Regions from separate parts of the Kerstersia gyiorum genome, predicted to be linked through region 2. Evidence: predicted binding sites of a transcription regulator. Region 2 holds the regulator's gene; each other region holds the start of a gene.
What was found. The regulator sigma-54, encoded in region 2, starts transcription at its own class of promoters, with help from an activator protein. The targets are predictions, from matches to a motif close to TGGCANGNAANCTGCTTT.
Positions count from the first base shown of each region.

Region 1: ACEW7X_RS07215 (P-II family nitrogen regulator) is a predicted target of sigma-54. The motif match lies at 3,321-3,338, and genes of this name have one in related genera.
Region 3: ACEW7X_RS15025 (flavin monoamine oxidase family protein) is a predicted target of sigma-54. The motif match lies at 3,036-3,053, and genes of this name have one in related genera.

Region 1 covers NZ_CP169556.1:1,624,574-1,630,074, forward strand. Annotated here, with positions in the region: gene ACEW7X_RS07200 (sulfite exporter TauE/SafE family protein) at 1-433, shown strand, start outside; gene ACEW7X_RS07205 (2-dehydropantoate 2-reductase) at 473-1,399, opposite strand; gene ACEW7X_RS07210 (ammonium transporter) at 1,678-2,910, opposite strand; gene ACEW7X_RS07215 (P-II family nitrogen regulator) at 2,944-3,282, opposite strand; gene ACEW7X_RS07220 (accessory factor UbiK family protein) at 3,594-3,869, shown strand; gene ACEW7X_RS07225 (YifB family Mg chelatase-like AAA ATPase) at 3,996-5,501, shown strand.
Region 2 covers NZ_CP169556.1:106,186-111,686, reverse strand. Annotated here, with positions in the region: gene ACEW7X_RS00410 ((2Fe-2S)-binding protein) at 1-66, opposite strand, end outside; gene ACEW7X_RS00405 (MFS transporter) at 154-1,350, opposite strand; gene rpoN (RNA polymerase factor sigma-54) at 1,374-2,759, opposite strand; gene ACEW7X_RS00395 (hypothetical protein) at 2,791-3,396, shown strand; gene ACEW7X_RS00390 (TetR/AcrR family transcriptional regulator) at 3,444-4,019, opposite strand; gene leuA (2-isopropylmalate synthase) at 5,215-5,501, shown strand, end outside.
Region 3 covers NZ_CP169556.1:3,437,170-3,442,670, forward strand. Annotated here, with positions in the region: gene ACEW7X_RS15015 (ABC transporter ATP-binding protein) at 1-382, shown strand, start outside; gene ACEW7X_RS15020 (ABC transporter permease) at 446-2,929, shown strand; gene ACEW7X_RS15025 (flavin monoamine oxidase family protein) at 3,092-4,693, shown strand; gene ACEW7X_RS15030 (RidA family protein) at 4,769-5,275, shown strand; gene ACEW7X_RS15035 (PLP-dependent aminotransferase family protein) at 5,325-5,501, opposite strand, start outside.

The sequences.
Region 1 (5,501 bases), 1.5 Mb from region 2:
GCGCGATGGCTTCCGCCAGGCGGGGCGCGCCAGCATGCAGCCGATGGGGCCGGGGCAGACGGCGGGCGCCGGGCTGGTGATCGGGGCGATTGCCGCCTTCCTGGGGGTGGGCGGCAGTGTCATGACAGTGCCGTTGATGCGCCGGCGCGGCGCCAGCATGACGGAAGCCACGGCCATGGCCAATCCGTTGTCGCTGCCGATGGCTGTCGCCGGCACGCTGACCTACATCGTGTTGGCCTGGCACGGCGCAGCAGGGCTGGGCGCCGGGTATGCCGGTTTTGTCGATTTGCGAGCCTGCGCGGCGCTGGTTGCGGGCTCATGGGTGGGCATACGCCTGTCTTCGCCCTGGATCGGCCGGATATCCGATCGCGCCCATGCCAACGCCTTTATTGCGCTGCTGTGCCTGGTGCTTGGGGTGATGCTGCTGAGCTGAAGGCAGTTGCCGCCATGGGCTGCCGATGCGTGGACAAATTCAGGCTTCCATGGCCTTGATGATCTGGTAAAGCGTCTGGTTGACGGGGGTAGCCACGCCATAGCGCTGACCGAGTTCAATGATGGTACCGGCAAAAAGATCGACTTCGGTTGGTCGGCCGGCTTCGATGTCCTGCAGCATGGAGGTCTTGGCGGTGGGCGTCAGGGAGTCCATGATGCGAACGAAGTTCTGGATGTCTTCCGGCCCCAGGCCGATGCCTGCGTGGCGGGACAGCGTGACGACTTCTTCGGCGGCGGCGATCATCAGGGCCCGGGCATGTGGATTGACCTGGAAGGTGCCGTAGGGAGCGCGCAGCACGGCCGACGCCTGGTTGATGCCGGCATTGAGCATGAATTTGGCCCAGTGGGCCCGCATCATGTCAGCGGGAACCACGCAGGGAATGCCGGCGCGCTGGAACAGCGCCTCGATGGCATCGACCCTTGCGCAGCGGATGCTGTTGTCCTTCTCGCCAAAGACGATGCGGCCGATGTCATGGTAGGTGACAGCATTGCCGCTGCGCACGGCGTCCATGTAGACGTTGGCATACAGCACATGCTCCGGGCCGATGGCGGCGCCTATCTGTTCTTCGCTGCTGATGCCATTCATGAGCGAGACCACGCAGGTATCGGGGCCGACGAAGCCGCGCAGGTCGTCAATCGCCTGCGGCAATTGCCCGGCCTTGACGGCAACGAAAATCAGGTCGGCAGGTGGCGCCGCCTGGCCAGGTTCGACGAACTTGAAGTCGTAGCGTTTGCCGTTGACGGTGGGCGGGGTGGCGCGCAAGGCAGCGATGCGTGCGGCAGATGCAATCACCGTGACCAGGCTGGGGTCCAGGTCGTGCAGGCGGGCCGCGTACTTCAGGCCGATGGCGCCCAGGCCGATGAAATAGACACGTTGGATACGGTATGGCGTGGCGGAATGAGTCATCAGGAATGGAATGGGGAGGCGCTCGCTTGGCTGGGTAGCGAGAAATGAGTGGAAAAAGGATCGCATCTCGTGCCGCAGCGCCAGGCAGGGCAATCAATGGCATCGGTCCTGCTGGAGCTGCGGTATGCCTGATTGGCATGGTGTGCGTATGCAGCGTATGCGTGATGATATCGCGCTGGCGGGCGCGTTGGTGCTGATCTGGAAAGGCGGCCAGGGGGTAAAAAAGAACCCCGCCGGCCAGAGGCCGCGCGGGGCAAAGGGATGGACGACTGGAGGGTTTACTTGCGGTAGGCCGATTCCCCGTGGGCGGAGATATCCAGGCCGGCGCGTTCATCTTCCTCGGAGACGCGGAAGCTGCCGCACAGGACCTTGGCCACGTAATAGGCGACGATGGCGACCACGCCGGACCAGACGATGGTTAGCAGCACGCCTTCCACCTGGGTCCAGATTTGCGCCGGGATTTCCGCACTGGTGATGCCAGGGCCGCCCAGGGATTGGGCATTGAAGATGCCGGTCAGGATGGCGCCGATGATGCCGCCGATGCCGTGGATGCAGAACACGTCCAGCGCGTCGTCGATGCGCAGCCAATGCTTCACGTAGGTCACCGACCAGGCGCAGGCCACACCGGCGATGAGCCCGATGATCAGCGCACCCACCGGGCCGACCAGGCCAGCTGCCGGGGTGATGCCGACCAGGCCGGCGATGGCACCCGAGGCCGCGCCCAGCAGCGAGGAACGGCCCTTGAGCAGTTTTTCCGTGGCCGACCAGGCCAGGACGGCAATGGCGGTGGCGATCAGCGTGTTCATGAAGGCCAGCACGGCGGTGTTGTTGGCGGCCAGCGCCGAACCCGCGTTGAAGCCGAACCAGCCCACCCACAGCACGGCGGCGCCGATATAGGTCATGGGCAGGTTGTGCGGTTGCAGCGCTTCCTTGCCATAACCCAGGCGTTTGCCGACCAGTGCAGCGGCCGTCAGCGCGGCAATACCGGAGTTGATGTGCACCACAGTGCCGCCGGCGAAGTCCAGCGCACCCGCTGCAAACAACAGGCCGGGAACATCGCCGCCGTACCAGACCATGTGGGCGATCGGTACGTAGGCCAGCGTGAACCAGACCACGGTGAAGACCAGCACGGCCGAGAAGCGGGCGCGTTCGGCAAAGCCGCCGATGATCAGCGCGCAGGTGATGCCGGCGAATGTCGCCTGGAAGGCGGCAAATAGCAGTTCGGGCACGCTGCCTGATTCCGCGAAGCCGTCAGGGGCGTTGAACAGGCCGGACAGGAACAGTTTTGAGAAGCCGCCGAAGAATGCGTTGCCATCGGTGAAGGCCAGGGAATAGCCGTAGACGAACCACAGGACGACTGCCAGGCAGAATACCGAAGTGGTCTGCATCAGTACGGAGAGCACGTTCTTGGAGCGGACCATGCCGCCGTAGAACAGCGCCAGGCCGGGAACTACCATCATGAGAACGAGCAGGGTCGAGACGCTCAACCAGGCGATGTCTGCGTTTTCCATTTTCAGTTTCCTTTATGCGGGATGGAAAGAGGCTCAGAGAGCGGACTCGTCGGATTCACCAGTACGTATGCGCACGGCGCGTTCCACGGGAACGACGAACAGCTTGCCGTCGCCGATCTTGCCGGTGTAGGCCGCGCTTTCGATGGCTTCCAGGGTGGTGTCAAGCTGGGCATCCGGCACCACGACCTCAATGCGCAGCTTGGGCAGGAAGTCCACGGCATATTCGGCGCCGCGATACAGTTCGGTATGGCCTTTCTGGCGGCCGAAGCCGTTGACTTCGCTGACGGTCATGCCTTGCACGCCAGCGGTCGAAAGTGCCACGCGCACCTCGTCCAGCTTGAACGGCTTGATGATGGCGATGATGAGTTTCATATGGGCTCCTTGCGGGTTTGGGCTGTCCTGAACCGAGCTAAGCAAGATGCGTGCCAATCTGCGCCGGCAGGCGGGAAGCGGCATGCGCAATCGCTGCCTGCCTGCGGTGCGTGCGGGCAAATGCGCCAGCCCGGCAGGGTGCGGACGGCAGCGTGTGTGGCGGTTTGCACGCAGATGGTGCGCGGATTGGGTCAGCTGCACGGCGCAACGCACTGAAATGGTGCGGCTGCTGGCCGCCAGTGCGGCAAGGGACGCTGGAAAGCGGCAAGTAGCTTAAACTTCCGTCATTGGATCCTTTCTCTGGAACGAGCATGAACCGCAACGATTTCCTCGCAGACCTGCAGCAAAAATTCTCCGATCTGATCGCCCGCACGCCGGCAGCCGATATCGAGCGCAATGCCAAGGCTTTTCTCAGCCAGGCCTTCAGCCGCGTTGATCTGATCACGCGTGAAGAGTTCGATATCCAGGCGGACCTGCTGGCTGCCACGCGTTCGCGGGTGCGTGAACTGGAAGCCCGGCTGGAAGCGCTGGAGGGCCGCATTGCCGCGCTGGAGCAGCCCCAGGCGTCGGGCACGCAGCAGAACTGAGTCCTTGTCCTGATGGGCGCTGCGTCGGGGCAATAGGAGCGCAGCGTGACATTTCCAGCACGCCTGGCCTGTTCCCGACGGTAGTCGCAGGCCATACTCCGGACATACTTGTACCGGAGGAAATTCATGTCGTTAGCCGTACTGGGAAGCCGGGCGTTGGTGGGCCTGGATGCGCCTGCGGTATGGGTGGAGGTGCACCTGGCTCCAGGCTTGCCGGCGTTCCAGATCGTCGGGCTGCCCGACGCTGAAGTGCGTGAAAGCAGGGAGCGGGTGCGTGCTGCGCTGCAAAGCAGCGGCTATGAATTTCCTGCGGGTCGCCTGACGGCCAATCTGTCGCCGGCAGACTTGCCCAAGGAGTCTGGCCGCTTCGATCTTCCCATTGCGCTGGGCGTGCTGCTGGCATCGGGCCAATTGCAGTTGCAGGGCGGCGCGGCAGCCCAGGAAGCGCTGGTGCGCGATATCTTCGCCGGCGAACTTTCGTTGAGCGGCATGCTGGTGCCGGTAGCCGGCGCCCTGGGCCTGGCTCTGGCAGCCGCCGATGCCGGCGCCAGGCTTTATATGCCTCTGCAAAGCGCGCGTATCGCTGCCAACGTACCTGGCCTGGATGTGCTTGGCGCCACTAGCCTGCGGGCGCTGGCCTTGCACCTGGGCGGCCAGGAAAGCCTGGCGCCAGTGAAGGCCGCGCCGCTGGAGGCGGCAGAACCTGTGCCGTGTCTGTCGGATGTGCGCGGCCAGGCGGCGGCGCGTCGGGCGCTGGAAGTCGCGGCAGCAGGCGAGCACGGCCTGCTGATGATAGGGCCGCCGGGTGCAGGGAAAAGCATGCTGGCGCAGCGCTTGCCTGGCATTCTTCCGCCGTTGGCGCCGCGCCAGGCGCTGGAGGCAGCAGCCCTGGCGGGTTTGCTGCGCACTCGTCCAGTCTTGAGCGGGCAGCCGCCATTCCGCGCGCCTCACCATTCGGTATCCACGGCTGCCCTGGTAGGGGGCGGCAGCCGTCCCCGTCCAGGGGAAATCACGCTGGCGCATCATGGCGTGCTGTTTCTCGATGAATTGCCGGAGTTCAGCCGGGTGGCGCTGGAGGCCTTGCGCGAGCCGCTGGAAACCGGCGCGGTCGCCATCGCCCGGGCGGCGGGCAGGGTGGTGTATCCCGCCAGGTTTCAGCTTGTGGCCGCCATGAATCCCTGCCCGTGCGGCTGGCTTGGGCATCCGGTGCGCAGTTGTCGCTGCAGCCCGGAGGCACGCGAGCGCTACCGAATGAAGCTGTCCGGTCCTTTGCTGGACCGCATTGACCTGCAACTGGAGTTGCCCGCCACCGAGGCGGGATGGCTGGACATGCCGCCGGGCGAGACGAGCGAGGCCGTGCGCCAGCGTGTGGCCGCTGCCAGGCAGCGCCAGTTGGCGCGCCAGGGGTGCAGCAATGCCCGTCTGGCGCCGGCCATGCTGCGCGAGGCCTGCCGTTTGGCGGACGAGGCGCAGCGCATGCTGGACGCAGCCATGACGCGGTTGGGCTGGTCGGCCAGGGCAGCGCACCGCGTGCTGAGTGTCGCGCGCACCGTTGCCGATCTCGACGCGGCTGATGCTGTGCTGGCGGTGCATCTGGCACAGGCTGTGCAATACCGGCGTCCGCTGGGGTAG
Region 2 (5,501 bases):
GGCGCCGGAATCGACGCATGCGCGAACCTGGCGCTCAGTGACAGCGTTACAAATACAAATGTACATGAGACTAATTATCTTGAAAGTCCATGTCATATGCAAGCGTCTTCCTGCCTCCCCGGCCCCGGGGTTTTCCCGGCCAGGCTCCGCTCCTCAGGCCTTGCGCCGGTAGGGTCCCGGGCCATGCGGCAGGCAACGCCAGAATACCGCCGCTGCCGCCAGCCCGAACGTTCCAACAACAAAGGTTCCCACCGCCAGCGAAATGGCTCCCGTGAGGGCCGACAACAGCAGGGGACCAGCACTGGACCCCACGTCCGACACCAGCCGCCATAGGCCGAGGAAGTGGTGCCGGCCCTGTGCCGGAGCGGCATCGGCCGCCAGCGTCATCACGATGCCGGAACTGATGCCGTTGCCGAAGCCCAGCATCAAGGCCGTCTCCATGAACGATATAACGCCCGAGGCAAACGGCATCAGCATCAGGCTGGCGCCCATCAGCAACACCGACGGCACCGCCACCCAGACCCGCCCATGGCGGTCCATAATTTTGCCGGCATGGTAGAACACGGCCATGTCCAACGCCGCCACCAGGCCATAGATCACCGAAATCGCAACCGAATCCAGCCCCAGCTGTTCCGCCCAGAGCGGCAGCACCACCTGCCGGGTGGCGCGCAGCACGCTGATCAACAGGACGCCTATGCCCAGGCTCAGGAATACACCGGCATGGGAGCGCGCAATCGACAGCAGCGACGCCTTGCCCCCGCCCACCGTCGCCAGGGCGGCCGGTACCTCCAGATCAGGTACCTTGTAGGCCAGCACCCCGGCCCCAAGCATCGCGATCATCGCCAACAGATAGGCACCCGGCAAATCCATCAACGCAATCAAACCGGCTCCCGCGAACGGCCCGACGAACGCGCCTATGCGCGCCGTGCCGCCCAGAACGGACAGCGCCCGCGCCCGCATGGCCAGCGGCACGGCCTGCACCAGGTAACTTTGCCGCGCCAGCTGGAACACTGATGCGGCCGCGCCGACCAACAGGGTCGCCACCGCCATCATCCACACCATATGGGCTGCCATCGCGATCAGCATGGCCACCGCGCTCAGCAGCGATGCGCCTATCATCGCGCGCCGTTCGCCATAGCGATTGACCAGCAGCGCCGCCGGGATATTGCTGACCAGCGAACCCAGGCCCACCAGCGCGGCCACCAGCCCGGCCACGGCATATGACGCTCCCAGGCCGCGCACGCTCAGGGCAATGACTGGCGTCATGGCGCCGATACCGACGCCGAACAGCACGGAAGGTCCGTAGGCTGCCAACGCAATCTTGCGCAAGCTGAAAGAAGAATCGTCCATAGTCCTGAAATCGCCCGCGGGCTTCAACAATCATCCATACGCATCAAGGCCATGGCCTTGCGCTGCGAAGCCGTAGGCACTCTCATGCCTTCCCGGTACTTGGCAACCGTGCGGCGCGCCAGCTCGACACCGCGCTCGGCCAGCTTGGCCATCAGCTGGCTATCGGACAGCGGCTTGCGCGGATCTTCCTGATCCAGCATTTCACGCATCATCGCCTGAATCGACGCCGCAGAAGCCGACTCGCCATCGGCTGCCGGCACGCCGGTACTGAAAAACCGCTTGAGCTCCAGCGTGCCGTGCGGCGTCGCCATGTACTTGCTGGAGGTCGCCCGCGATATCGTGGACTCGTGCATGCCCAAGGCCTCGGCGATCTCGCGCAGCACCATCGGCCGCAACGCCACCATGCCGGATTCGAAGAAAGCCTGCTGCCGCGCCACGATCTCGGTAGAGACGCGCAGCAGCGTATCGAAGCGCTGCGCTACCTGTCGGATCAGCCAGCGCGCCTGCTGCACATGGGACTGCAGGCCCTCGTAACTGCCGCGCGGCTCCTGCCCCAGAGCCTGCACATAGGCATCATTCACGCTCAGGCGCGGCACCAGGTCGCCATTCAGGCGAACACGCCAGCCATTGCCGCTACGGTAAGCGATCACGTCCGGAACCGCAAAATCCGCCACCGGCACCGTCCAGGCCCGGCCCGGGTAAGGGTCCAACCGCCGGATCAGGGCGTGCGCGGTACGCACCTCGGCCGGCGAACACTTCAATTCCTCGCACAGGAAAGCAAGCCGGCCCGCCGCCAGGGCGTCCAGATGCCTCTCGCACAGGCGCCGCGCCAGCGCCACAATGGCAGCGTCGCGGGCCTCGGGCCAGACCTTGGCATCCGGCTGCCGCAATTGCAGCAGCAGGCATTCGGACATCGTGCGGGCGGCAATACCGGCCGGCTCCATATTCTGCAGCAAGGCCAATGCCGCTTCCAGTTCGCCCTGTTCAACCTCGAGCGATTCCGGCAAATAGGCCAGGATTTCCTCGAAACTGGCCGCAAGATAGCCGTTATCGTCCAATTCGTCGATCAGCACGGTCATCAGCGCGAGGTCACGACGGCTGGCACGGGTACAGGAAATCTGCCCCAGCAGGTGCTCGCGCAGCGACGGCGTGGCGGCAGCCTCGGGGAAAAAATCGTCGTCGCCGTCCTGGCGCGGGCCGCCGCCTCCGGAAAACAGATCCTCGGCCGCCACCGACTCAGCGGCGGGTTCGGGGGATTCCAGCTCCAGAACCGGGTTTTCCGTCAGCGCCTGCGAGATTTCCTGTTGCAGGTCCAGCGACGACAGTTGCAAGAGACGCAAGGCCTGTTGCAACTGTGGCGTCAGCACCAACTGCTGACTTTGGCGAATTTCCAGCGCGGGTCGTATCATGGGAACCATATTTTGCACCATAAGACCCGACATGACTTCACCCAGCCGATATGATCTGCAAGTGTTGAATAATTATCTGCGCGCCCAGGCGCAGCCTGCGCTGCTGCGCGATGGAGGCCTGATCCTGCTCGCCGCCCTGGCATGGCTCTGGCTATGCTGGCAAGGCCTGTCATATGGCCTGGCCCAACGCTATGAATTCCTGGCCAAGTTCAGTACCAACGCACAGGACATGGCCTTGCGCAGCGGCCCCTATGTCTGGTGGGCGCTGGCCGTGCTGTTGAGCCTGGGGGTACTGTCCCTGCTGCGCGCGTGGGCGCGGGAAAGAATCAACCATCATTGGGAAAAAATCGTGCCGCCGGGCGAACTGGCGCCGCTATGCCGCGACCTTTCCGATGATGGCCGCGCCGTACTGGATTGGGTATGGCAGGACAGGGAGACGCCCCTGGCGCTGGGAGACCTGAAACGCACTGCCACCGAATTGGCCAGCGGGCGCGTGGAGAAATTCCATATTGCCAGCGAACAACGCGCCGCATTGGCGGCTGCGATGAAACCGGCGAATGCTCAAACGGCCACAACAGGCCAGCCCGCGGCATTATTCAAGCAACAACGCCAGGAACCGCGCCTGGAGACTGATTGAAATGAAACGCAGGCATTCCCCGGCAGATTAGCCGGAGAATGCCGCGTTCACGCTACGCTCGCCACGGACAACGGCTGGCGCGCACGAATGAGCGCGAATGCGCAGCGACGGGCGACCTCTGCTGCGAACGGTTCACGATGAATGGCCATTGCCGCCATCGCACCTTCAAAGCAAAGCGTCAATTCCTCAGACAATTCATCGGCCTCATCCGTCAGATTACCGGCCAATTCGGTAAACATTTGCAGGATCCAGCGCCGATACTCGCGCGCCACTGCCAACACCGGCGCACATCCTTCGTTTTCCGCCACCGCCAGCAGAAAGGCACAACCGCGATATTCGCTGCGTGCACCCATCTCCTGCAGAATACGATAAGGTAACAATGCCTTCTCTGCCGGATCCGGCTGGTCGTTTTCCAGCACCTGTTCGCGCAGATGTTGCGTAATCCTTTCGTATCTGTCCCTCAAATACGCAACCACCAGTGCTTCCTTGGTGGCGAAATGCCGGTACAGCGTCGCCTTGGCAATCCCCGCTTCGGCGATGATGCGATCTACGCCCACTGCCCTGATGCCTTCGGCATAAAACAAAGTGCCCGCGACCTCAATAATGTGTGCGCGCATATCCATATCAGATCCCCTACGACCAACGCAGAAAATGACAACGGTCATCTCTCCGGCCAGGCAAAAATTTCCTATGCGAACACGACCGGCAATCGTGCAGCCTTACCAGCACGACGTCCTATCCATCCGCAGGGCCAATGCTATCAAAATAAATATTCGCCTGGTTTTTACTCTAATGCATTAGGCATGCATCATGCCGCATTGCAAAAGAAATTCCAACCCCTACGAAAGGCGAAGACCCGGACTGATTCCCTGACCTATTTCCGCAAAATCACGAACATACACTGACAACTGCCGGACAATTGCGCACAATTCCTCACAATTAACCCACTCGTCCGACAATATACGGATTTACCCCAAAAAAGCAGAAATTATTTGAAGCTGAAAAATCAGTATTTTCGTCATAGCACCAATGTCAATCCCAAGACTCAGGTATTCACCAATGGCATGCATCGCCAAGGACTATCACAATTGGCAGCTTATCGCGCCCAATAGCGCCGGACATTCCAGCATCGGTGCTGTCTAATCACCGGGCAGATGCCTGCAGTTTCCTGTCCGGGACCATGGATCTCATTACAGTTTTTTTTAATACACGGCCTTTTATTTTCTAATATCTGAAATAACAGGCAATCCGGCAGTATCCCAGTCCGGGAATACAACTTTCCTTGCTCCACAGGACAATCATGTGACCGGACAAAAACACTTGGACACCATTTACCCTGCCGCACGGGTGCAGGCCATCGCACAAATGGCCTGCAATAGACGCCGTTCGTGCCGCCAACTGCAACGCCCTTAGCGCATTGCAGTTGCGCCAGCCCGACACCGGACATCAGGGCGGCCCACGGTATCACGGTTAACCAGGGTCTTTCTTGACTTTCCCGGCCAAACATGTTGGACTATGCACACTATGGCCTATACGTCGATCTCCTCTCTCGACTCCAACGCAAGCATTTCTGCTCTGCGCGCCGGCCTGCGCCTGTCCATTGGCGCCTCCATTGCCTCGCTGCACATTCAATCGCTACTACTACCGATCGGTTGCCGAGCCTAGCGCTCAGTGGCAGTTCGGCAGCCTGTCGCCACGCCTATACCCGTTCCCCGTTCAATTTCGCCGGCAAAACCGGCACCCATGGTCCTGACCATGGGCGGGAGCCAGGCCGTGATCCAAATACCCCCTGCGGCTGTCTCCTTGATCCAAAGGTGCATCATGCTTGCCAATCCTTCTACCAAGTACCGCCCATTCGTCCCGTTCACTCGTGACTTCTCCGAGCGCACCTGGCCCAGCCGCCGCATCGAGAAAGCCCCGATCTGGATGAGCACCGACCTGCGTGACGGCAACCAGGCCCTGATCGAGCCCATGAGCGTCGAACGCAAACTGCGCTTCTTCGACCAGCTGATCAAGATTGGTTTCAAGGAAATCGAAGTGGGCTTCCCGTCGGCGTCGCAAACCGACTTCGACTTCGTGCGCAAGCTGATCGACGAAAAACGCAT
Region 3 (5,501 bases), 550 kb from region 2:
GCCGGCGCTCAGTGCCGAGGAAAACGTCATGCTGCCGCTGGAACTGGAAGGTGCCGCGCGCGCGCGTGAACGCGCCCAGGCCGCACTCGATGCCGTCGGCCTGTCGCACCGCCGCGGGCACTATCCGGCACAGTTGTCCGGTGGAGAACAGCAGCGCGTTGCCATAGCTCGCGCCTTCGTCAACGAACCGCGCATCCTGTTTGCCGATGAACCGACCGGCAACCTGGATGCCCGCACCGGCGGCGCCGTCAGCGACCTGTTGTTCCGTCTCAACCAGGAGCATGGCACGACGCTGGTGCTGGTCACACACGACCTGACACTGGCGCAGCGCTGCCAGCAGACCCTGCACATTACAGCCGGCCGCCTGGTCGATGCCGCCTGAGGCCGCCGCCGTGCCTGTTCCCTGCTTCCCGTGTCGTCCCACTCCCGCTGTTGCCCGACATCCATGAATATCCTCCCCCTGGCTCTCCGTACCGTCCGGCGTGAATGGCGCCTGGCGGAATTGCGCACCCTGGCGCTCGCGCTGGTGCTTTCGATTGTTGCGCTGGGAGTGGTCGCCACCCTGGCACTACGGGTTGAACACAGCATTGCCGCAGGTTCCGCCGAGCTGGTCGGCGGCGATGGCGGCATCAACGCCCCCAGCCCTATCCCTGCCGAATACGAAATCCAGGCCCGGGAAATGGCGCTCGCCACGGCCCATGCCGTGCGTTTTCCCAGCATGGCCTTCGCCCAGGAACAGGCCCAGTTGCTGAACCTGGCGGCCGTCTCGCCCGAATGGCCCCTGCGCGGGGAAATCACGCTGCGCGACGCGGACGGCAGGCAACACACCGCCCCCGCTCCCCAGCCCGGTGAAATTTACCTGGATGCGCGCGCGCTTGCCGCACTGGGCGTCGACATAGGCGCCACCGTGCAGATCGGCGACGCCAATCTGCGGATTGCCGGTGAACTGCTGCGCCAGCCCGACGGCGGCAACGTCTTCGCACTGGCCCCCACGGCCCTGGCCCCGCTTGCCGACATCGAACGCGCCGGCCTGCTGGGGCCCGGCAGCCGCGCCCGCTACAGCCTGCTGCTGGCCGGCGCGCCCGGCGCCGTGCAGGACTGGAAGCAATGGGCGGCCAGCCAGGCCTTGCCAGACAACGCTCGCCTCATTGAACTGGAAGACGCGCAACAAAACCTGGGCGGCGCCTTCGAGCGCGCCAACGCCTTCCTGCGCCTGTGCGCATTGCTCGCAGCACTGCTGGCCGGCGTCGCCATCGCACTGGCATCTCAGCGCTATGCGCAACGCAAGACCGATGAAGTGGCGCTGCTACGCGCACTGGGCGCCCCGCGCGCCGACGTGCTGAAGCTCTTGGCTGGCACGCTGGCCGCACTGGCCCTGCCCGCCGCCCTGCTGGGTATCGCACTGACACAAGGGCTGTCCGCCCTGGCCTGGCAAGTCGCAGGCAAGCTGTTCAGCGGCGCCCTGCCAACCGTACAACCTGTCCTGCCGTCGCTGGCCGCTGCCGCCATGGGCCTGGCCATCCTGGCCGGATTCGCCCTGCCGCCGCTGGCCCGGCTGGCGGACGTCCCGCCAGCGGCGGTGTTCCGCCGCAGCGTGGCACCCCGCGTGCGCCGTTTCGACCTGTTCTACCTGCTGCCACTGGCTACCGCGCTGGGACTGATCTGGATGCAGGCCGGCAGCGCCAGGCTGGCCATCATCCTTGCCATCAGCCTTGCGGTCGTAGCCCTGGTGGCTGCCATCCTGGCGCTGTTGGCCCTGTGGCTGGCGCGCCGTGTCGCCGCCGGCATCCACCCCGCCCTGCGCCTGGGCCTGGCGTCGCTGGCCCGCCGCCGCTTCACCAGCGCCGTCCAGGCCGTGGCGCTGAGCCTGGGTCTGTGCGCGCTGCTGATACTGGCCGTGGCCGCCCCGGCCCTGTTGCAGGAATGGCGTTCGGAACTGCCGGATGAAACACCGAACTGGTTCGCCCTGAATGTCCTGGAGGAACAAGTGCCCGATTACCGGGCCGCCCTGGACCAGGCCAGTGCCTCCCAGGTCGCAATGCTGCCGCTGGCCGTAGGCAAACTGACTGCCATCAACGGCGAGCTTGCTGAGAGCTTCTACCAGACCCCGGAACAGCGCGAGCGCGCCGCCGAGCAACTGCGTTTTTCCTGGAGCGCCACGCTGCCCTCGGCCAATCGGCTGGTCGCCGGCGCCTGGCAGGCGCCTGAGGCCGGAGCGGCCGGCCTGTCGGTGGAAAAGGGCTGGATGGAACGCTTTGGCCTGAAGCTGGGCGACAGCCTGACACTGGAGAGCGGCGGGCGCAGCGTCACCGCCACCATAGACAGCGTGCGGGAAGTCGACTGGAGCTCCTTCCGCGTCAATTTCTTCCTGCTGCTGGACCCGGCCCACGCGGACGGCATGCCGCATACCTGGATCGCCAGCTATTACCTGCCGCCAGCGCAGAACAACCACTTGGCGGACATGGCCCGACAATTCCCCAACGTCAGCATGCTGGACGTCAATGACCTGCTGGAACGCGTGCGCAGCATCATCGAGCGTGTCAGCAGCGCAGTGAGCTGGGTGCTTTCCTTCAGCCTGCTGGCCGGCGCACTGGTGCTGGCTGCCGCGCTGGCCGCCAGCACGCAGCAACGCCGCCACGAAGCCGCGCTGCTGCGTACCCTGGGGGCCCAGCGGCGCCAACTGCGCCTGGCCGCGCTATGCGAATTCCTGGTCCTGGGACTGATTGCCGCACTGACCGCCACGATGGGCGCCGCAGGTGCCGGAAGCTGGCTGGGGCAAAGCGTGTTCCGCATGGCGGCAGTACCGCTGCCCTGGGCGCAATTGGCCGGCACCGCCCTGCTGGCGGCGCTGGTCATCACCTTGCTGGGCCTGGCCGGGACACGGCGCATCCTGAATACCCCGCCCATGGCGTTACTGCGCGCAGCCTGACCCCAGGGCCGCCTGGCGGCGCGCCCGCACTGCCGCAAGGCCTCGTCACAGTGCGGGTTGCGTCATTCTGGTGCCTGCCCTGGGCCTGCCCACAGTGACCGGAAGATGGCATGGATATTGCTTTGCATGTGGAGTTCTCACCCACCCGCAAGGCAGAAATCCATGTCAGACAGCATCCGCACCCCTTCTTCCGCTATCCCCACCCGCCGGGAATTTCTTTACCGTGCCGCCGCACTGGGCGGCCTGGGCCTGGCCATGGCAACAATGAACGCCTGGGGCCTGACGCTGGCATCGCAGAGCGACCAGCCCCCCAGGCTGCAAGGCAGCGGCAAGGGCAAGCGCGTGCTGATACTGGGCGCCGGCATCGCCGGGCTGACCAGCGCCTACGAACTGCGCAAGGCGGGCTATGACTGCATGATCGTGGAAGCCCGGCCCATCGCTGGCGGCCGGGCGCGCACCGCCCGCAAAGGGACGCGCAGCGAAGAACCCGGCAATCCCTCTGTCTGCGACTTCGACAGCGGAGATTTCTTCAATCTGGGGCCGATGCGCATCCCCTACCACCATCGTTCCACGCTGTACTACACGCGCGAATTCAAGGTGCCGCTGGGCATTTTCGTCAACGACAACGACGCTGCCTATGTCTACCATGAAAACGCAGGTGCGCTTTCAGGCCAGCGCCTGCGGCAGGGCGAGGTCAAGGCGGACATGCGTGGCTACGTCAATGAACTGCTGGCCAAAAGCATCGTGGACGGCAAGCTGGACGAGCAAATCACCGCCGCCGACAAGGCGTTGTTGCTGGACTACCTGGCGCAGGAAGGTTATCTGGGCAAGGACGACCTGCGCTATCACGGCACCAATGGCCGTGGCTACGCCGTCAATCCGGGCGCGGGCACCGAACCCGGCCCTGGCACGCCATCCGACCCGCTGGGCTTCGCAGAACTACTGGGTTCCAGGCTGGGGCATATCTACCAATCGGTGCAGAGCTTCAACCAGCAGATCACCATGTTCCATCCGCTGGAGGGCATGGACCAGATTCCCGCCGCCTTTGCACGGCAGCTCAACGGCCTGATCCGCTACCAGGCGGAAGTGCAATCGCTGCGCCAGAACGATGCGGGCGTCACCGTGGTCGTCAAGGACACCCGCTCCGGCACGGCCGAAACGCTGCAGGCCGATTACTGCATTTGCACGATCCCGCTGCCCGTGCTGAAAGACCTGGACACCGATTTTTCCGCTGCCTTCAAGGCCGCCATCGCCTCGGTGCCCTACATGCCCGCCGGCAAAATCGGCCTGCAGATGAAAAACCGGTTCTGGGAAGTGGATGACGCCATCTATGGCGGCCACGTCCGCACCGATATCAAGGGCATAGGCAACATTACACTGCCCTCGAACAACTGGCAGGGTGCGGCAGGCATCATCCTGGGCTACTACAACTTCGGCGGCAACGCCGAAACCATCGGCAAGCTTGACCCGGCCGAACGCACCACCTTCGCGCTGACCAACGGCCAGAAGATATTTCCGCAATACCAGGAAAGCTTCCGCAACAGCTTTTCCATTGCCTGGCAAAACGTACCCTACAACCGGGGCGGCTGGGCCCACTGGAGCGAAGAAGGACGCCGCACCACCTATCCCCTGCTCCTGGAGCCGGAAGGCCGGGTCTATCTTGCCGGCGAACACCTGAGCTACCAGACCGGCTGGCTCTCCGGTGCCATCGAATCCGCCTGGCAACAGATCGCCAAGCTGCACGCCCACGCGCAAGCGGCCTGAACCCATCCCTGCACGCCGGCCCGCAGGCCGGCGCGCTGCCGACCCTTTCCCCTGCCACTCAGACGAGGTCTATCCATGCAAGCCCACTTCCGCCGCCAGCTGATTCCCGCCGCCCTCATTGCCGCCGCGCTGGTTCATACGCCTGCCAGCGCCACTGGCATTACGCGCCATGCCTCCGGCAATCCGCAATCTCCCATCGCCGCCGCCACGGAAGTCGCACCCGGCCTGGCAACCGTCTATCTCAGCGGCCAGGTGCCATCGGTGCAGAACCAGGACGCGCCGCCTACCAGCGCCGCTGCGTTCGGCGACACGAAAACCCAGACCATCAGCGTCCTGGGCAAGATCAAGAGCCAGCTTGCCGCGCTGGGACTGGGGCTGGAGGATGTCGTCAAGGTCCAGGCCTATCTGGTTGCCGACCCGGCGACCGGCAAAATGGATTTCGCCGGATTCAGCGCCGGCTATGCCGAATTCTTCGGCGGCAGCCCGGCCATCCTGAATGCCCGCTCCACCATGCAGGTGGCCGGCCTGGTGAACCCCGGCTGGCTGGTTGAAATCGAAGTCACCGCTGTCAAACGGCCCTGAGCACAATCCGGCGGGCGCACGGCCCGCCCCTCCGTCTGCACCGCCCCCCCTACACCACCACGGCTGGCAAGGCCGGGCGCTGCTGCGCCAGCAGATCCGCCAGCACCTTGAGTGCGCGTTCCAGTCGGCGCCGGTCCGGCACCGCACCCAGCGAAATCCGTATGGCCTTGGGCGCCACGCCTTCCACCGTGAAAAACTCGGAAGTGCAAATGCCCAGTCCATGGGC